2 regions of the Shinella sp. GW821-FHT10F02 genome follow, and region 2 is predicted to be linked to the other one. Evidence: predicted binding sites of a transcription regulator. Region 2 holds the regulator's gene; the other holds the start of a gene.
What was found. Region 2 encodes PhoB, which activates phosphate uptake and scavenging genes when phosphate is short. Its sites were predicted from a motif close to TGTCATNNANCTGTCAT; they were not measured.
Positions count from the first base shown of each region.

Region 1: a site for PhoB is predicted at 4,276-4,292, ahead of phnC (phosphonate ABC transporter ATP-binding protein). Genes of this name have one in related genera too.

Region 1 is NZ_JBXASL010000002.1:669,442-679,860, reverse strand. Features, by position in the region: gene phnE (phosphonate ABC transporter, permease protein PhnE) at 1-1,311, opposite strand, end outside; gene phnE (phosphonate ABC transporter, permease protein PhnE) at 1,321-2,283, opposite strand; gene phnD (phosphonate ABC transporter substrate-binding protein) at 2,355-3,260, opposite strand; gene phnC (phosphonate ABC transporter ATP-binding protein) at 3,341-4,189, opposite strand; gene AC1RWL_RS08995 (DapH/DapD/GlmU-related protein) at 4,342-4,956, opposite strand; gene phnL (phosphonate C-P lyase system protein PhnL) at 4,953-5,660, opposite strand; gene phnK (phosphonate C-P lyase system protein PhnK) at 5,663-6,439, opposite strand; gene AC1RWL_RS08980 (alpha-D-ribose 1-methylphosphonate 5-phosphate C-P-lyase PhnJ) at 6,436-7,314, opposite strand; gene AC1RWL_RS08975 (carbon-phosphorus lyase complex subunit) at 7,595-8,695, opposite strand; gene phnH (phosphonate C-P lyase system protein PhnH) at 8,699-9,307, opposite strand; gene phnG (phosphonate C-P lyase system protein PhnG) at 9,307-9,792, opposite strand; gene phnF (phosphonate metabolism transcriptional regulator PhnF) at 9,893-10,419, shown strand, end outside.
Region 2 is NZ_JBXASL010000004.1:307,035-317,453, reverse strand. Features, by position in the region: gene AC1RWL_RS14670 (substrate-binding domain-containing protein) at 1-626, shown strand, start outside; gene pstC (phosphate ABC transporter permease subunit PstC) at 770-2,254, shown strand; gene pstA (phosphate ABC transporter permease PstA) at 2,251-3,579, shown strand; gene pstB (phosphate ABC transporter ATP-binding protein PstB) at 3,593-4,408, shown strand; gene phoU (phosphate signaling complex protein PhoU) at 4,460-5,188, shown strand; gene phoB (phosphate regulon transcriptional regulator PhoB) at 5,203-5,886, shown strand; gene AC1RWL_RS14640 (GcrA family cell cycle regulator) at 6,021-6,560, opposite strand; gene AC1RWL_RS14635 (aspartate aminotransferase family protein) at 6,985-8,175, shown strand; gene argF (ornithine carbamoyltransferase) at 8,253-9,164, shown strand; gene AC1RWL_RS14625 (Hsp33 family molecular chaperone) at 9,361-10,353, shown strand; gene apaG (Co2+/Mg2+ efflux protein ApaG) at 10,374-10,419, opposite strand, start outside.

The sequences.
Region 1 (10,419 bases), on a different contig from region 2:
GTTCGATTCCCAGAAGTACAGCGCCTGCGAGGCGAAGAGCGGCATGACCTGCGGCAGCACGCCGAAGCGCTGCACGGCGACCGGTGCCGCGCCCACAGACTTCACGCCTTCGCGCTGCTTGTCGTCGATGTTTTCCAGCGCTTCGGAATAGAGTTTGCCGAGCGTGCCGGTGTCGGTGAAGAAGATCGCCGACATGCCGGCGAGCGGCCCGGGACCGAAGGCGCGGGTGAAGAACAGCGCCCAGATCAGCATGTCGACCGAGCGCAGGAAGTCGAACAGGCGCTTGGTGATCTGGTTGGAGAACCAGTTGCGCGTGATGTTGCGCGCCGCCAGGAACGCCAGCGGGAAGGCGAGCAGCATCGCAAACAGCGTGCCGACGAAGGCCATGACGATCGTCTGGAGCAGTTTTGTCCACACGTCGAGATGCTGCCATTCGGAATTGTAGAGGATATTGTCCCAGGCAAGCGACAGGTTCGACTGTTTCGGATCGATGCGCTCGCCCGAGGTGATCAGCGACGCCACGTCAGACGTCGACTTGCCGTGGAAGGGTGAGTTTGTGTCGAACAGGAAGTTCGCCCAGCCGAGGAAGCGCTTACGGATCGAGACATCGTCCGCCTCGATCTCCCCCCAGCCGGCAAAGCCGAAGGCCAATGTGATCTTCTGGCCGGGTGTCTTCTGCGTCGCCCAGGCCGGCAGCGTGCCTTCGGGCTTCACATCGGAACCGTCCACATCCACCACCAGCGTCTCGCCGGCATGCTGGACGGTCACGCGCTCCGGCACCACCTCGACGCTCGTCGTGGAATTGAGCGTGATCTTCGCGCGCTTGACCACTTCTTCCTCGCGCGTCGTCGCCGTTGCGAGGCCTTCGGCTGCGGCCGCCGCACCGCCGATGACGGCGCCCTCGCCCATGAAGCCCATGGAGGCGGGCTTCTTTTCCGTCGTGGTCGTGGCACCGGCAGCCGGCGTGGTGCGGGTCATTGTGCCAAGTTCGATTTCGACCCAGTCGGGCTTGGCATTCGGGCCGAGCGGCGAGAAGCGCGGATAGGTGAGCTTCATCGCGCCATCGGGATCGATCGCCACTTCCGGGCGCACCTCGTAGGAGACCCAGTCGGCGAGATAGGTGCCGGCAATGTTCCAGTTCGCGGTGCCGAGCACATGGCCGATCGCGAAGAACCACCAGCAATAGAGCGCGTAGAGCACGAAGCCGCCGGTGATGATGGCGATACGGAAACGCTGCCAGAACGAGCGGTGAAAGACGGCCGGGTGGCGTGCCGCGATCTCATCCATCTGTGCGGAATTGAGGGTCGTCATGGCGCACTCCTATTGAGCCAGCCGGAAGGCATGATCGCCGACCAGCTTGCGGCGCAGCCAGGCAGAAAACTGGTCGACGGCGATGATGGTGATGAGGAGAAGCAGCACGATGGCGAGCGTCTTCGCCTGATGGTTCTGGCCGATCGACAGGCGCAGCAGCTCGCCGATGCCGCCGCCGCCGACGGCGCCGATGATCGTCGAGGCGCGCACGTTGATCTCCAGGCGCAGCAGGAAGTAGCTCACGAAGTTCGGCAGCACCTGCGGCACGATGCCGAACCAGACACGCTCCACCCAGCTCGCACCCACGGCGCGAAGCCCCTCCTCCGCCTTCATGTCGGCATTCTCGACGACCTCGAAGAACAGCTTTCCGAGGGCACCGACCGTGTGGATCGACACGGCGATGACGGCGGGAAGCGGCCCGAGCGACAGGATGGCGAGGAAGAAGCCGGCGAGCACGACTTCCGGGAAGGCGCGCAGGATTTCCATGAAGCGGCGCACGAAACCACGCAGCAGGCGGTTGGCAACCAGATTCTTGGCGGCGAGGAAACAGAGCAGGAAGCCGAAGAACATGCCGATGATGGTGGAGAACAGCGCGATGTTCAGCGTTTCCAGCATCTTGTGGAAATATTCCGGCACATAGAGGCTCTCGGTGATGTAGAGCCGGCCTTCCGGATAATTGTACTTGAAGCTGCCATCGTCATAAGGCGACGGCAGGTCGAACAGCGCGCGGAAGACCTCAAAGCCATCGCGTGGAACCATGTCGCCGACGAAGTCGAAGAGATAGGGCAGCCGGTCGAAGAACTTGCCGGCATTCGTCTCGTTGGCGAACCACAGCGAGCCGGAGAGTGCCACCGCGAGGATGGCGAGGCCCAGCCAGGTATAGAGGCGGCGGCGCGCGTTCAGCTCCTGCCAGTGTCGCTCGATCAGAGCGCCCTTCTCGCTGAAGCCGTCGTGGAGCGTGTTCGTGGCCATGGTCTATCCCGGCTTGTTCAAAAACAGAGGCGCCGGCCGGGGTGCGGCCGGCGCCGATGTCAGTATGGCGATCAGCCGCCGATCGTTGCCTTGCGGGCGTCGATGATCGGCTTGTAGAAGTCGACGTTGACTTCCGTGAACGAGGTGAAGTCACCGCCCATGACGGCGGAGAAGCAGGCTGCGTCCTTCTTCGGCAGGTCGAGCATGAACTGCTTGAACTTCGCCTTGGTCTCGTCGGCCATCGCGCTGCGAACGACGATCGGGCCGTTCGGGATCAGCGGCGACTTCCAGATTTCGACTAGATCGTTCATGTCGAGAATGCCCTTCTCGACCATCTTGTAGAGGTTGCCGGAGGTGTAGCCGTCCTTGAACTCGCCAACGCCCGAACCGAAGGTCGTGCCGGCATCGAAGGTGCCCTTCAGCACTTCGAGGACGAGGTTTTCGTGACCGCCGCCGAAGCCGGTTTCAGCGAAATATTCCTTGACCGGGCCGCCGATGGCTTCCGGCAGCGTGACGAGCGGGATCAGGTAGCCGGAGGTGGAGTCCGGGTCGGCGAAGCCGAGCTTCTTGCCCTTCAGGTCTTCGAGCTTGGTGATGCCGGAATCCTTGCGGGCGACCATGATCGAGTGGTAGCCGGTCGAGCCGTCGGTCTGGACGGTCGTCAGGATCGGCTCGACAGCCTTCGGGTCGGCAAGGTAGATCTTGGCATAGCCGGAAGCGCCGAGTTCGGCGTAGTCGAGCGTGCCGCCGAGCAGGCCCTGGATGACGCCGTCATAGTCGGCAGCCGGGAAGAACGAGACCTTCTCGAAGCCGAGGTCGGCCTTCAGGTGATCGCCGAGGCACTGATAGTTGCGCAGGCGATCCGCTTCGTTCTCGCCGCCGATGATGCCGACGCGGAATTCCTTGAGGTCTTCAGCCTGTACGTGGCCGGCGAGCGCGATGAGCGCGACGGCGCCGAGAAGAACTTTCTTCAGCATGGTCTCTCTCCTGTTTGACCGGCTTTGCCGGCTGGAAGTTTATGACCCTTCACGCGGGTCCTTCGATCCTGGCGGGGAGCTTAAAGCCCGGCCAGTGCCAGCGGTGTCGGGCTGGCGGATTCCTTGATGTTGTCCTGTTTGGCGGGGTTGCGGATCGCCGTGGAGGTCATGCTCTCGTCGATTTCCGCGCCATCGGCGCCGGTGCCGTAGATCGTGCGCACTGCTTCACTGTCGAGCTCGCGCGCCGAGCCGTCGAAGACGACGCGGCCATGCGCCATGCCGATGATGCGCTCGCAATAGGCGCGCGCCGTGTCCAGCGTATGCAGGTTGGTGATGACCGTGATGCCCTCGCGCTCGTTGATGTCGCGCAGCGCGTCCATGACGATCTTGGCGTTGAGCGGATCGAGCGAGGCGATCGGCTCGTCGGCGAGCAGCATCTTCGGGTTCTGCATCAGCGCACGCGCAATCGCCACGCGCTGCTGCTGGCCGCCGGAGAGCGTGCCGGCCGGCTGGAGCGCCGTCTGCTCGATGCCGAGGCGTTCGAGCGCCGCAATCGCCATGATGCGCTCTTCACGGGTGAAGAGGTTGAGGATGCTGAGCGTGGTCGAGCGGTGGTTGAGGCGGCCGAGCAGCACATTGGTCAGCACGTCGAGACGCGGCACCAGGTTGAACTGCTGGAAGATCATCGCGCAGTCGCGCTGCCAGTTGCGCAGGCCGGAGCCGCGCAGCGACGAGACCTCGATATCGTTGAAATGGATCGAACCTTCGCTCGGATCGGCGAGGCGGTTGATCATGCGCAGCATGGTGGACTTGCCGGCGCCCGAGCGGCCGATGACGCCGACCATCTGGCCCTGCGGGATGTCGAAGGTCACATCGTCGACCGCAACGCGCTCGCCAAAACGGCGGGTGACATTCTTCAGTCGGAACATGGCGGATCCCTCTTTTTTCAGGCTAAGCCCAAAGTCGGGCAGTGTCGTTTTCGGGACTGGCTCTAAACGCTGTTGATGAAGCGGCGATGTCAGTTTCATGTCGGAAAAATTACAGTCCACAGGCCTGAAATTCCGGCTTCTGGCGCGCCGTCTCACCCGTCGTGACGGGTAAGAAACGCCTCTGCGTCAAGTTTGCGAAAATCGTCCAAAGCAGTGCGCAACCGGGCATGATCCCAGTCCCACCAGGCGAGTTTTTCCATGCGTTCGGCGATGCTTCGGGAGAAGCGTTCGCGGATCGGTTTCGCCGCCACGCCCCCGACGATCGTGTAGGGTTCGACGTCCTTTGTGACAACGGCGCCCGATCCTATGACAGCGCCGTTGCCGATTGTGACACCGGGCAGGACCGTCGATCCGTGGCCGATCCACACGTCATGGCCGATGGTGACGCGGTGTTCGCGCCGCCAGGCGAAAAAGTCCGGTTCGGGCTCGGCATCGGGCCAATAGTCGTTGGCCCGATAGGTGAAGTGGTGCAGCGTCGCGCGCCACATCGGGTGGTTCGTGGCGTTGATGCGCACCGACGAGGCGATGTTGGCGAACTTTCCGATTGTCGCGCACCAGACCGAACCGCCGTCCATGATGTAGGAATAGTCGCCGATTTCGGCCTCGCTGATGCGGCAGTTCTCGGCGATCTCCGTGTAGCGGCCGAGCGAGCTGTCGGAGACGGTAGCCGTCGGATGGATCAGCGGCGTTTCGGAAAGCTTCGTCATGCCGCAGCCTTTCGTGGCGAAAAAGCGGAGACGTCGACGATGCGGTCGGCGACTTTTTCGCGCACGTCCTCATCGTGGAAGATGCCAAGGAGCGCCACGCCGGCCGCCTTCTTCTCCTCGATCATGCCGACGACGACGGCGCGGTTCTTCGCGTCGAGCGAGGCGGTCGGCTCATCGAGCAGCAGGATACGATGATCGGTGATGAAGCCGCGCGCGATGTTGACGCGCTGCTGCTCGCCGCCGGAGAAGGTGGCGGGCGGCAACTGCCAGAGTTCGCGCGGCAGGTTGAGCCGCGCCAGCATCGCTTCCGCGGTGGCCTTTGCCTCGGCCGCATCGACACCGCGGGCGGTGAGCGGTTCGGCGACGACATCGACGGCGGCAACACGCGGCACGGTGCGCAGGAACTGGCTCACATAACCGAGTGTGGCGCGGCGAACCGACAGGATGGTGCGCGGATCGGCGGTCGCAAGATCGAGCAGGCGACCGCCGTGCTCGATCAGGATCTGGCCGCTATCGACGGCATAATTGCCATAGACCATCTTGAGCAGCGAGCTCTTGCCGATGCCGGACGGGCCGCCCAGCACGACGCATTCGCCTGATTTCACCGAGAAGTCGACATTCGACATGACAGGCAGGCGAAGACCATCGCGAAGATGCATGGTGAAGCTCTTCGCCACTTCTGAAACAACGAGGGGTGTGGGCATGGTTACACCTGAAGGATCGAGGAGACGAGGAGCTGGGTATAGGCTTCGCGCGGATCGTCGAGCACGCGGTCGGTCAGCCCCTGCTCGATGACGACGCCGTCCTTCATCACCATCATGCGGTGCGAGAGGAGGCGCGCCACGGCAAGGTCGTGCGTGACGATGATCGCTGACAAGCCCAGGTCCTGCACGAGGCCGCGCAGCAGGTCGAGCAGGCGTGCCTGCACCGAGACGTCGAGGCCGCCGGTCGGCTCGTCCATGAAGATGAGACGCGGCGAGGTGACGAGATTGCGGGCGATCTGCAGGCGCTGGCGCATGCCGCCGGAAAAGTCGCGCGGCTGGTCGTCGATGCGGTCGACACTGATCTCGACGCGGCCGAGCCAGTTGCCCGCCGTCTCGCGGATACTGCCATAGTGCCGCTCGCCGACGGCCATCAGCCGCTCGCCGACATTGGCGCCGGCCGAGACCGCCATGCGCAGGCCATCGGCCGGGTTCTGGTGCACGAAACCCCAGTCGGTGCGCATCAGGAAGCGGCGCTCCGCCTCGCTCATGCGGGAAAGTTCGCGCATTTCGCCATCGCGCATGCGGTACTCGACGGCGCCGGAGCTCGGCATCAGCCGGGTCGCGAGGCAATTGAGCAGCGTCGTCTTGCCGGAGCCGGATTCGCCGACCACCGCCAGCACTTCGCCGGGCCAGAGATCGAAGGAGACATTCTTGCAGCCGATGCGGGCACCGTAGAACTTTGAAATGTCACGGACTTTGAGCAGAGGGGCGTCAGTCATTCGGCGGCCTCCTTGTTATAGGCGAGATGGCCGCGGTGGCCATTGGCGCAACGTTCCTCGCAATGGTCGGTGTCGGAGCAGACGAACATGCGCCCGCCCTTGTCGTCGAGCACCACTTCGTCGAGGTAGACGTTCTCCGCGCCGCACAGCGCGCAGGGCTTGTCGAAGGTCTGGATCTCGAAGGGATGATCCTCGAAATCGAGGCTGACGACTTCGGTATAGGGCGGCACGGCGTAGATGCGCTTCTCGCGGCCGGCGCCAAAAAGCTGGAGCGCTTCCGAGCGGTGCATCTTCGGATTGTCGAATTTTGGCGTGGGCGACGGGTCCATCACGTAGCGCCCCTCGACCTTCACCGGATAGGCATAGGTCGTGGCGATATGGCCGTTCTTGGCGATGTCCTCGTAGAGCTTCACATGCATCAGCCCGTATTCTTCCAGCGCATGCATCTTGCGCGTCTCGGTCTCGCGCGGTTCGAGGAAGCGCAAGGGTTCCGGGATCGGCACTTGGTAGACCAGCGTCTGCCCTGCGGTGAGCTTCTCTTCCGGAATGCGGTGGCGCGTCTGGATGATCGTCGCCTCGCGGGTCTTCGTCGTCACCGCGACATTCGCCACCTTCTGGAAGAAGGCGCGGATGGAGACCGCGTTGGTCGTGTCGTCGGCGCCCTGGTCGATGACTTTCAGCACGTCCTTCGGCCCGAGGATCGCCGCCGTCACCTGCACGCCGCCGGTGCCCCACCCATAGGGCATTGGCATTTCGCGCGATGCGAAGGGCACCTGATAGCCGGGAATGGCGATCGCTTTGAGGATCGCGCGGCGGATCATGCGTTTCGTCTGTTCGTCGAGATAGGCGAAATTGTAGGTCGCAAGCGGGTTCATCTTGACGTATCCTTGCGATTGTCCGAGCAAAAAGAAGATTGGAGGGAAACGATGGTGACAGCCTTGCTGGCTTTGTTTGCCCTTGTTGCCATCATGGTCTGCGCAATAATCCTTCCGCTGTTTCGGAGGGAGCCATCAAGGCACGCCTCTGCCGAGAGCGGCGAAGGTGCCCTGCTCGGATCGGACGCGTTTGGGGGCATGGACCATTCGAACGGCCACGCAAGCGACGGGGGCGGCTCCCATTGAGGGGCCTGTGAAATACCCTTTCGGTTGTCGCTGATCATTCTGCGGCTTCCCTTATGACGGCGTCGGACTGCTCCTCGTATTCCCGCCGCATGCGGCGCACGAGATCGAGTTCCGCCTGGAAATCCACGTAATGCGGCAGCTTCAGGTGCTCGACGAAACCGGTCGCCTGCACGTTGTCCGAGTGCGAGATGACGAATTCCTCATCCTGCGCCGGTGCCATGATGTCCTCGCCGAATTCCTCCGCGCGAAGAGCCCGATCGACCAGCGACATGGCCATGGCCTTGCGCTCGCTTTGGCCGAAGACGAGGCCATAACCGCGGGTGAACTGCGGCGGGTTCTTTGCCGAGCCCTTGAACTGGTTGACCATCTGGCATTCGGTGACCTGGATGCGGCCGAGCGAGACGGAAAAGCCGAGCTCCGGCATGTCCAGCTCCACCTCGACCTCGCCGATGCGCACTTCCCCGACGAAGGGATGGGTGCGGGCATAACCGCGCTGGGTGGAATAACCGAGCGCCAGTAGAAAGCCCTCGTCACCACGGGCGAGCGCCTGCAAGCGCAGGTCGCGCGCCATCGGGAATTCCAGCGGCTCGCGCGTGAGATCCCCCGTGACGTGGCCCTCCGGCAGGTTGCCGTCGTCCTCGACGAGGCCTTCGCCGGCCAGAATGTCGGAGACGCGCATCACCGGCTCGCCGGGCTCGTCGCGTTCAAGGGCCGTATCGACCGGTTCGTCGCCGAGCAGCGACGGGTCGAGCAGGCGGTGCGTGTAGTCGAAGGTCGGCCCCAGAAGCTGGCCGCCCGGCAGGTCCTTGTAGGTCGCCGAAACGCGGCGCTCGACGAGCATCACGCCCGTCTCGACCGGCTTCGAATAGCCGAAGCGCGGCAGCGTCGTGCGATAGGCGCGCAGGATGAAGATCGCCTCGATCATGTCGCCTCGGGCCTGCCGGACGGCAAGGGCGGCCAGCGCACGGTCGTAGAGCGAGGCTTCCGCCATCACGCGATCGACGGCGAGGCCGAGCTGGGCGACGATCTGCTCGATGCCGATCGCCGGCAGCGAACGGTCACCGCGGCGGCGGTCGGCGAGAAGGCGGTGGGCGTTGGAGATGGCGGCTTCGCCACCCTTGACGGCAACATACATGGCTCAGGCCTCCTTCACGCGAAGAACGGTGGTGCGCGGCAGGCAGAGGATGCGGTCGCCGGCCACGAGGATCAGGTCCACGCCGCGCGGGAAATTCTGCCGGTTCTCCGACCAGAAATGCGGGAACATGTCCGGCAGACCGAGCGGTGCGATCTCCTGTTCCATGCGGATGCCAGGGCCGGTCAGCACCAGCGGACGGCCACCTTCGAAAGCTTCGATCTCGACGACGAGCGTCGTGGAGCGATCCGGATATTCCTGCGTGCCCTGCGCGAAGAGGCAGAGATTGGGCAGCATCGCGCCCTTTTCCACGAAGGCGAAGCGGGCGTTCTGGCGCTCTTCCGTCAGCGTCGCGCCGGCATTGAAGGCGAGCCAGCCGGGCAATGCCGAGGCGCTGAGCTTCGGCGTCAGCCAGACGGTGGTGTCGTGATCGCAGAGGGTGAGCGCGACGGCGCCGGCGGCGGCATTGAGCGGTGCCGGCGGCGTGACGGTCGCGGCAATATGGCCGATCGTGCCCGGGCGGGCCATGCAGTCCATCAGCGTGCGGAAGACGGCCTGCGCCTCGAACACCGGCTGCGCAAAACCGCCGGCAAAGGCGAGCGTATCGAGTGACATCAGTCCTCTCCCCGAACCATGGTGAAGAAATCGACGCGGGTGGCGGCCGTCTGGCGCGCCTTTTCGGCGTCCTCGTCGGCAATGCGCACCGCGATGGCATCGAGCAGCGTCTCGACATCCGCCTTGCGGGCCGGCTGCTGGAAGAGCGCATCGAAGGTGGCGGCAAGCCGCGCCTTGACGGGATCCGTACCGAGCGACTGGCCGTGGCCGACCGTGCCGTCTTCCAGCCGGATGCTGGCGCGGGTGACCGTCGCCTCGCCGAGATTGAACGGCGCGCCGCCACCGCCGATGCGGCCGCGCACCATGACGAGGCCGGTTTCCGGTCCGCGCACGGGCTGGGCCGCCGGCTTGTCGTCAATAGCGTCCCAGGCCGCCTGCAATTCCGCCCGGCTCGACTTCGCCAGCAGGCCCATCGCCCTCTGCCGCTCGCCGGCTGCGCCTTTCGCGACGCTTTCGGCAGATTTCTGTGTTGATGTCATTGTCATCTCTCCAAATGTCTATTAATCTAGACAACCGAACATCTAAGTCTTGTCTTATTGGGCGGGAATGACAAGGGTGTGACAGAGGGCATTCGCGGGGTCGAAAATGGTGGAACGACAATCGGGCGTGGCGCTTTGGCGCCAGATCGCGGATCGCATGCGGCTTGCGATCAACAATGGCGATTTCGACGAGACCGGCATGATGCCGCCGGAAGTGGTGCTGGCCGGCCGCTTCGGCGTGAACCGGCATACGGTGCGCAGCGCCATGGCAGCACTTGCGGAAGAAGGCATCGTGCGGCCGATCCAGGGCATCGGCACCCGCATCGAGCGGCGCGACCGCCTGCGTTTCCCGATTTCGCGGCGCACGCGGTTTTCGCAGGGCCTTGGCAACCAGGCGCGCGATCTCGAAGGCAAATTGCTGGATGCCGCGACGGAAGCGGCACCGGCCATCGTTACGGAAGCCCTGGGGCTGGCGGCGGGTTCACGCTGCGTGCGGCTGGAAATCGTAAGCAGTGCGGACAAGCGGCCGATCTCGCGCTCGACAAGCTATTTCCCGGCTGACCGCTTTGCCGGCATGGCGGAGGCCTATGAGAAGACCCGGTCGATCACCGCATCCTTCCGCGAACTCGGCCT
Region 2 (10,419 bases):
CCGCTGAAGTCGTCGTCGACGGCAAGCTGGTTGCCAACCCCTACAAGAAGTGGTCGGAAATCAACAAGGACCTGCCGGACGCCGAAATCGCCGCCTACATCCCGGGCTCGAAGCACGGCACGCGCGAAGTCTTCGAAGAGAAGATCCTCGCTCACGGCTGCAAGGACTCGGGCGCCCAGGACGTCATCAAGGCTGCTATCGCCGACGCCAAGGAACAGCTTTCCAAGTGCGTAGCCGTTCGTAAGGACGGTCTGGCTGTCGACATCGACGGTGACTACACCGAAACGCTCGCCCGCATCGCTGCCAACAAGTCCGGTATCGGCGTGTTCGGCCTTTCCTTCTACGAAAACAATGCCGACAAGCTGAAGGTCGCCACCATCAGCGGCATCGTTCCGACCTCCGCATCGATCGCTTCCGGCGAATACCCGGTTTCGCGCCCGCTGTTCTTCTACGTCAAGAAGGCACATCTCGGCGTTATCCCGGGCCTGAAGGAATATGTCGAGTTCTTCACGAGCGAAGACATGATCGGCCCGGACTCCCCGCTGGTTGAATACGGCCTCGTCGCTGCTCCCGATGCAGAGCGCGAAGAAATCCGTAAGGCCTTCGTAGACGGCAAGATCATGTAATTGTCTCTGGCCGGCGCGTTCTTCGCGCCGGCCGCCCCTTTTGAGCGGTTTGCGCGCCCGGGGGCACTTCCAGCAAAGCCCGTCAGCAGCTTTGCGAAACACAAAATGACAGCGCAGATGATCTCGCCGGGAGAATTTCCTAAATGAGTATTTCCCTTCTCTTGCTCGTCGTCGCCGTCATCGGCGTGGCGGGCTATATGGTCGGTAGCTGGCGCGCCAATGCGCTTGCCGGCGGCAGGCTCTCAAACCTGCATTCGCGGCCAGGATATTACGGCTCTTTCGTTGCGATATGGGCCATGCTTCCGGCAATCGTCGTGCTGCTGGTCTGGATTATTGCCAGCCCGATTTACATCAGTTCGACCGTTCGCGCGGGCTTTCCCGAAGAGGTGAAGGCGACGTCGCAGGCCGAGCAGAACCTCGGCTACAACATGATCGGCGCCATTGCCCGCGGTATGGCGATGCTCTCGGCGGAAGAACGCGAAGCGCTGTTCAAGGACGGCACCACCGCCCGCAGCCTGCTCGCCACCAAGGGCGTGCCGCTTGCCGCCGACCCGGCGCCCTACATGCTGAAGTCCGCCGATGATCTCAGCCGCATGTCGCGGGCGAGCAGCACCTTCCTGTCGATCCTCGTCGTCCTGGCCGCGGCCGTCGGCGCGTTTTTCTCCTACCGCGCCATTGCACCGCGGTTCCGCGCCCGCAACCGGGTCGAAGGCGTCATGTTGGTCGGCCTCATCGCCGCCTCGTCGATCGCTATCCTGACGACGGTCGGCATCGTCGCCTCCATGGCAACGGAAGCCATCCACTTCTTCAACCGGGTGCCTGCCTGGGAGTTCTTCTTCGGCACGGTCTGGGATCCGCGTTTCGCCGCCGCCGGCTCGACGGACTCCTCCGGCCAGTTCGGCCTGATCCCGCTGCTTGCCGGTACGCTCTATATCGGCCTCGTCGCCATGCTGGTCGCCGTGCCGGTCGGGCTCTTCGCCGCGATCTACATGTCGGAATATGCTTCGCGTCACGTCCGCTCGGTTGCAAAGCCGCTGCTTGAAGTGCTGGCCGGCATCCCGACCATCGTCTACGGCTTCTTCGCCCTCGTGACCGTCGGTCCGTTCCTGCGCGACCTTTCCGAGCAGCTCAACGGCCTCGTCACCGGTGATTATTCCAACTTCATCCAGGCGCAGAGCGTTCTGACAGCCGGTTTCGTCATGGGTATCATGCTGATCCCCTACGTCTCCTCGCTGTCGGACGACATCATCACCGCCGTTCCGCGGGCCATGCGCGATGGTTCGCTCGGCCTGGGCGCCACCCGCTCGGAAACGATCAAGCGCGTCATCCTGCCGGCCGCACTGCCGGGCATCGTCGGCGCCCTGCTGATGACCGCCTCGCGCGCCGTCGGTGAAACGATGATCGTGGTCCTGGCCGCCGGCGTTGCCGCCCGCATCCAGCTCAACCCCTTCGAGCCGATGACGACCGTGACCGTCAAGATCGTCAGCCAGTTGACGGGCGACCTTGAATTCACCTCGCCTCAGACGCTGGTGGCATTCGCGCTGGGCATCACGCTGTTCTTCATCACGCTTTGCCTCAACATCTACGCCCTTTACATCGTGCGCAAATACCGGGAGCAGTACGAATGAGCCAGGTCTCCACGAGCCCTACTACGGCCGCCCTAGGTGCTGCCTCCAAGCCCGAACGCCGCGATATCGGCCTGCGCGGCCGCTATGCCGCCGAACGTCGCTTCCGCCTCTACGGCATGGCTGCGATTGCCTTCGGTCTGATCTTCCTGTTCCTGCTGCTGTTTTCGGTCGTCTCCAAGGGCTACACCGCATTCCAGCAGTCGATGATCACCATTCCGGTCGAGTTCTCCGAGCAGATCATCGACAAGGATAACGAGCGGGCCACCAATCCGCAGAAGCTGGTATCGGCCAACTATCCGGTCGTCGCCCGCAATGCGCTCGCCAAGGTGCTTCGTGTCGGCGAAGACGACCGTGCCGGCCTTCGCGCTGTCAACGGCATGATCTCGGACAGCGTCCGCACCCAGTTGCGCGATCTCGTCACCGCCGATCCGTCGATCATCGGCACCACGCAGACCGTGACCTTCCTTGCGCACGGCGACCTCGATTCCGCCTTCAAGGGCCAGATCGATCTGGCCGTCGCCGAGAACAACCGCAAGATCTCCGACAAGCAGATCGGCTGGATGAACCAGCTTGCCGAAAGCGGCGCGCTTTCCAAGCACTTCAACACCGGTATCTTCCTCAACGGCGCATCGAGCCGTCCGGAGGCCGCCGGCGTCGCCGTCGCTGCCGTCGGCTCGCTCTACATGATGCTGATCGTGCTGGTGCTGGCGCTGCCCATCGGCGTTGCGGCCTCGATCTATCTCGAAGAGTTCGCACCGAAGAACCGCTTCACCGACCTCATCGAAGTCAACATCAACAACCTCGCCGCCGTGCCGTCGATCGTCTACGGTCTGCTCGGTCTCGCCGTCTTCGTCAACTTTGCGGGCTTCCCGCGCTCGGCCTCCCTCGTCGGTGGCCTGGTGCTGACCCTCATGACGCTGCCGACGATCATCATCGCGACCCGTTCGGCACTGAAGGCCGTGCCGCCGTCCATCCGCTCGGCAGCGCTCGGCCTCGGCGCCTCGAAGATGCAGACCGTGTTCCACCACGTCCTGCCGCTTGCCATGCCCGGCATCCTGACCGGCACCATCATCGGTCTCGCCCACGCGCTTGGCGAAACCGCGCCGCTGCTGCTCATCGGCATGGTTGCCTTCGTCGCCGATATCCCGTCGACGCCGCTCGAACCCGCAACGGCGCTGCCGGTGCAGATCTACATGTGGGCGAATGAGGCGGAGCGCGCCTTCGTGGAGCGCACATCGGGTGCTATCATCCTCCTCCTCGTCTTCCTCATCCTCATGAATGTTGGCGCCATCCTGTTGCGCCGCCGCTTCGAGCGGCGTTGGTAGAAGGACCAAACAGATGAACATGATGTCAGAAGCAGCAGTCGAGAAAGCGCTGGACAAGAAAATGAACGACATTTCCTACAAGATGATCGGCAAGGACGTTTCGGTCTATTACGGCGACAAGCGCGCCCTCTATGACGTGAACCTCAATGTCCGCCAGAACACCGTGACGGCGCTCATCGGCCCGTCGGGCTGCGGCAAGTCGACGTTCCTGCGCACACTGAACCGCATGAACGACACTATCGAAGGCTGCCGCGTTACCGGCCGCATCACGCTCGACACAGACGATATCTACGATCCGAACATCGACGTCGTCGAACTGCGCGCCCGCGTCGGCATGGTCTTCCAGAAGCCGAACCCGTTCCCGAAGTCGATCTACGAGAACGTCGCCTACGGCCCGCGCATCCACGGCCTCGCCAAGGCGAAGGCCGACATGGACGCCATCGTCGAGTCCAGCCTGCAGAAGGCCGGCCTGTGGAACGAGGTGAAGGACCGCCTGCTCGAAGGCGGAACCGGCCTCTCCGGCGGTCAGCAGCAGCGCCTGTGCATCGCCCGCGCTGTCGCCGTCAGCCCGGAAGTCATCCTGATGGACGAACCCTGCTCGGCGCTCGACCCGATCGCGACCGCAAAGGTCGAGGAACTGATCCACGAGCTGCGCGCCAACTTCACGATCGTCATCGTGACGCACTCGATGCAGCAGGCGGCCCGCGTTTCGCAGCGCACCGCCATGTTCCACCTCGGCAACCTCGTCGAGGAGAACGACACCGACAAGATGTTCACCAACCCGGATGACCAGCGCACGCAGGACTACATCATGGGCCGCTTCGGCTGACGCCATCGTCGCCGAACCCCCTGAAAATCCGAGCGCATTAAGGACACAACCATGTCATCGACCCATATTGTCTCGATTTATGACGAAGAACTGAAGTACCTCTCCCGCCGCATCTCCGAAATGGGTGGCACGGCCGAGCAGATGGTGGCGGACTCTGTCCGTGCGCTCGTCACCACCGATGGTGCGCTGGCGCAGAAGGTGATCTCGGAAGACGTCATCCTCGACACCGCCGAGCGCCAGATCAACGAGAAGGCGATCGTCACGATCGCCAAGCGCCAGCCGGTGGCTGCGGACCTGCGCGAAATCATGGGCGCGATCCGTATCGCGGCCGAACTGGAGCGCGTCGGCGACCTCGGCAAGAACACTGCCAAGCGCGTCATCGCCGTGCAGAGCTCGGGTATGCCCCGCAAGCTTACCCGCGGCCTGGAGCACCTCGCCGAACTGACGCTGATCCAGCTCAAGGAAGTGCTCGACGTCTACGCCACCCGCTCGGTGGAGAAGGCCAAGGCCATCCGCGAGCGCGACGACGAGATCGACGCGATCTACACCTCGCTGTTCCGCGAACTCCTCACCTACATGATGGAAGATCCGCGCAACATCACGCCCTGCACCCATCTCCTGTTCTGCGCCAAGAACATCGAGCGCATCGGCGACCATGCGACCAACATCGCGGAAACCATCTACTACATGGCGACCGGCTCGCAGCCCGAAGGCGAACGCCCGAAGGACGACACCTCGACGTCAGTGGTCACTGCCGACGTCACTGAAGCCTCCGAGTAAGGAGTTTTGCCTCCATGGTGCCCAGAATCGCCGTCGTGGAAGACGAGGAGGCGTTGAGCGTCCTCCTGCGCTACAACCTCGAAGCCGAAGGTTTCGAGGTCGATACGATCCTCTCCGGTGACGAGGCCGAAGTGCGCTTGCAGGAGCGCATGCCGGACCTCCTCATCCTCGACTGGATGCTGCCGGGCGTTTCGGGCATCGAACTGTGCCGGCGGCTGCGCCAGCGGCCGGAGACCGAACGCCTGCCGATCATCATGCTGACGGCACGCGGCGAAGAGAGCGAGCGCGTGCGCGGGCTCGCCACCGGCGCCGACGACTATGTCGTCAAGCCGTTCTCGACGCCCGAACTCGTCGCCCGCGTGCGCGCCATGCTGCGCCGCGCCCGGCCGGAAGTCGTCTCGACGGTGCTGCGCTGCGGCGATATCGAGCTCGACCGCGAGACGCATCGCGTGCACCGCCGCACCCGCGAAGTCCGCCTCGGCCCGACGGAATTCCGCCTGCTGGAATTCCTGATGACCTCGCCCGGCCGCGTCTTCTCGCGCTCGCAGCTTCTCGATGGCGTCTGGGGCCACGACATCTATGTCGACGAACGCACGGTCGACGTGCATGTCGGCCGCCTGCGCAAGGCGCTCAACTTCGCCAACATGCAGGACGTCATCCGCACGGTGCGCGGCGCAGGCTATTCGCTGGAAGCCTGAGCGACCCCTTTCCTCCCAAGGACGAAAATGGGCCCTTCGGGGCCTGTTTGCGTTTTGGAGTATGGTCCGGCCCTACATCACAAACGAAAACGGACCCTTTCGGGTCCGCATCGCATGTGCCGTCGTGGAAAAGATCACCGCATCCGGCGGCGCTCGGCCGAGGGCTGGTAGGCGAGGCGCTGGTGGTAGGTGCAGTAGGGCGAGTTGTCCGGGGACTCGTTGCCGCAGAAGTGGAAGTCGTCGTTCAGCGGGTCGCCGATCGGCCATTTGCAGGTGCGCTCGGTGAGCTGGGTCAGCTCGAGCCGGCGCGACATGGGCACGACCACGTTGTTGCCGTTGGACGGAACCGGAAGCTGCTCGCGCTGCGTCTCGAAATCCGTCTCGACCTCTTCCTTGGTGATGGTGTTGCCGGCCGGGCGCACCACGGAACGGGCCGTCACGGCGCGGGCCTGGAAGGTCGTCGCGGGGCGCGGGGCTGCCGGCACCGGGCGCTTGGGGCGCGACGCGCTCTGCGTGCCGCCGGCCTTGGCGCGGCCCGGCAGGTTAAGCCGGTGCACCTTGCCGATAACCGCGTTGCGGCTGACGCCGCCGAGCTGTGCCGCGATCTGGCTCGCGCTCAGGCCCTCGCTCCAGAGCTTCTTGAGTTTCTCGACCCGCTCGTCTGTCCAGTTCATCTCTCGTCTCCGCTCGGCGCTCGCAATGCGGGAATCCCTCATCGCGTTCCGGACGGGTCCGGAATTTGAACGCCCTAACTCTTTTGGTGACTAGTTCCGCCGCATGCAGTCTAGTAATTGGTCTTTAACCTAGAGTTTGGGGGACTCTGTGACAAGAGTCGCAGGAATCCGGGCGAATCGATTTCCGAGTTTTCCCCAACTTGCTGGCCGGGTGTGACTCGATAGCGACACCTTCCGCGCGTGGCGTGAATCCTCACCTTGCGGGAGGTTCAGCACTATTTCGGGGTGCGATTTGTTGACATCCCGGCCTGAAATGCCGATAGTGCCGCATGCCGCCGAAAGGCGGCTTTTGATTTTTCTGGAGCCTGGAAAAGTCAAGCCGCGTTCACGTTTTTCCGCATCTCTTTTTCGGAGGATCCGCGCCATGGCCGATGCCGCGCCGCTCTATGAAACCTATATGCGTGCACCGCTCCGGTTCACGCGCGGGGAGGGCGTCTGGCTGATCGCCGAGGATGGCGAGCGATATCTCGACTTCGCCGCCGGCGTCGCCGTCAATTCGCTGGGCCATGCGCATCCGCATCTCGTCGCCGCGCTGAAGGACCAGGCCGACAAGGTCTGGCACCTGTCGAACCTCTATGAGGTTCCGGGCCAGGAAAGCCTCGGCCGCCGCCTGACGGAGGCGACCTTCGCCGACAAGGTGTTCTTCACCAATTCGGGCGCCGAAGCGCTGGAATGCGCGATCAAGACCGCGCGCCGCTATCATTTCGCCAAGGGCCATCCCGGCAAGTTCCACATCATCACCTTCGAAGGCGCCTTCCACGGCCGCACGCTCGCGACGATCGCCGCCGGCGGCCAGGAAAAGTACCTCGAAGGGTTCGGCCCCAAGGCCCCCGGCTTCCTCCAGGTCCCCTTCGGCGACATCACCGCCGTCAAGGATGCGATCACCGAAGAGACGGCCGCGATCCTGATCGAGCCGGTGCAGGGCGAGGGCGGCATCCGCCCGGTGCCGAAGGAATTCATGCAGGAGCTGCGCCAGCTCTGCGACGAATACGGCCTGCTGCTGGTTCTCGACGAGGTACAGTCCGGCGTCGGCCGCACCGGGCGCCTGTTCGCCCATGAATGGTCGGGCGTCACGCCGGATATCATGGCGGTCGCCAAGGGCATCGGCGGCGGTTTCCCGCTCGGCGCCTGCCTTGCCACGAACGAAGCGGCTGCCGGCATGGTCGCCGGCACACATGGCTCGACCTATGGCGGCAACCCGCTCGCCATGGCGGTCGGCAATGCGGTGCTCGACGTCGTGCTGGAAGAGGGCTTCCTCGATCATGTGCGCGACGTGGCGCTCGTCTTCCGCCAGGGTCTCGCGGCATTGAAGGATCGCTTCCCCGAGATCATCGAGGATATCCGCGGCGAGGGCCTGATGCTCGGCATCAAGGCAAGGATACCGACCGCCGAACTGCTCAAGGCCGTGCGTGCGGAAAAGCTGCTCGCCGTGCCGGCGGGCGACAATGTGCTGCGGCTGTTGCCGCCGCTGACGGTGACCACCGAGGAGGCGCGCGAGGGGCTTGCGCGCATCGAGCGGGCTGCCGAAAAGCTCAGCGCCGCCAAGGCGGCCTGAGCACTGCCGCGCCGCGCGTCACTCGTGACGCGCAAAGGTCGCGGCAGCATCAAAGGACCGGACAGACAGGACACATCATGGCCAAGCATTTTCTCGACCTTTCCGCCGTTTCGGAAAGCGATCTCCGCGTCATCATGGACGATGCGCACACGCGCAAGGCCGCCAGCAAGGCCGGCACGGAGGCAAAGCCGCTCGCCGGCAAGATGCTCGCCATGATCTTCGAGAAGCCCTCGACCCGAACCCGCGTCTCCTTCGACGTCGGCATGCGCCAGCTCGGCGGCGAGACGCTGTTCCTGTCGGGCACGGAAATGCAGCTCGGCCGCGCCGAGACGATCGGTGATACGGCCAAGGTTCTATCGCGCTACGTCGATGCCATCATGATCCGCACCACCGACCATGCCCGCCTGCTGGAGCTTGCCGAACACGCCACCGTGCCGGTCATCAATGCGCTGACGGACCTGACGCATCCCTGCCAGATCATGGCCGACATCATGACCTTCGAGGAGCATCGCGGCTCGACGAAGGGCAAGACCTTCGCCTGGACAGGCGACGGCAACAACGTGCTGCATTCCTTCGTCGAGGGTTCGGCCCGCTTCGGCTATACGATGAAGATGGCCGTGCCGATGGGCTCCGAGCCGGACGACAAGATCCTGAACTGGGCACGCGACAATGGCGGCAACATCCTGCTCGGCCATGATCCGGACGCCATCGTCGAGGGCGTCGACCTCATCGTCACCGACACCTGGGTCTCGATGAATCAGGAACACCGCGCCCGCGGCCACAACATCTTCCAGCCCTACCAGGTGAACAAGCAGCTTATGGCGCGGGCAAACGAGAACGCCCTCTTCATGCACTGCCTGCCGGCGCATCGCGGCGAGGAGGTCACCGACGAGGTGATCGACGGCCCGCAGTCGGTGGTCTTCGACGAGGCGGAAAACCGTCTTCATGCGCAGAAATCGATCCTTGCCTGGTGCCTTGGCGCCGTCTGACGCCATCTTGAAAAATACCGCGCGCGGCACGATCTAGGGGCCATCACGGAGCGCTGTAAGGCGCTCTCTCTGGCGCATGCCCGCTCTCTATGGAATTATCGGGCGGCAGGAGCGCGAAATCACGGTAGAACGCCGGTCTGACCGAAGCGGGGCCTCTGGCCCGGCGGCTTCCCGGCGTGCAAGGAGCAGGATGATGATGGCTGAGAATGCCCTGAAACTCGGAGAGCCCGGTTATGCTGGCGACGATCATGTCGTGCCGTTCCAGGTGGAGGGCCTCGACGTGCGCGGCCGCGCGGTCCAGCTCGGCCCCATGCTCGACGGCATTCTGGGCCGTCACAACTATCCGGCCCCCGTCGCGCGGCTGCTTGCCGAGGCGATTGCGCTGACCGTGCTGCTCGGCACCTCGCTGAAGTTCGAAGGCAAGCTGATCGTCCAGACCAAGGGCGACGGCCCCGTCGATCTGCTGGTCGCCGATTTCTCCGCGCCGGAGAATGTGCGCGCCTATGCCCGCTTCGACCAGGAAGCGCTCGATGCGGCGATTGCCGAGGGCCGGACCGAGCCGCACGAACTGCTCGGCAAGGGCATCCTCGCCTTCACCATCGATCAGGGCGCGCATACCCAGCGCTACCAGGGCATTGTGCCGCTCGATGGCCATACGCTGGAAGAGATCGCCGGCGTCTATTTCCGCCAGTCGGAACAAATCCCGACCAAGGTGCGCCTTGGTGTCGCCGAACTGTTCGATCGCGATGCGGATGGCAAGGTGCGTCACCGCTGGCGGGCCGGCGGCATGGTCGCGCAGTTCCTGCCGCAGGCGCCGGAGCGCATGCGCCAGCCCGATCTTCCGGGCGGCGACGGCGACGAGGCCGGCCACAAGATCGCCGACGACGACAACTGGGCGGAAGCCAAGGCGATGGTCGAGACGATCGACGCCGACGAGCTGACGGATCCGAATGTCGGCACCGAACGGCTGCTGTTCCGGCTCTTCCACGAGCGCGGCGTGCGTGTGTACCAGCCGCAGCAGGTCTTGGACCGCTGCTCCTGTTCGCGCGAGAAGCTGAAGGGCGTGCTCGCAGCGCTGAGCGCCGAGGAGATCGCCCACACGACGGACGACAAGGGTGAGATTGAGCTCACCTGCGAATTCTGCTCGACCACCTACCGCTTCGAGGCGGCGGAAGTTTTGCCGCAGTAGCAGTAGAAGAGCACGCGTACTCAGTTCAGGACGCGTGGCTGCCCTGGCGTATCCAGGGAGAAGGCG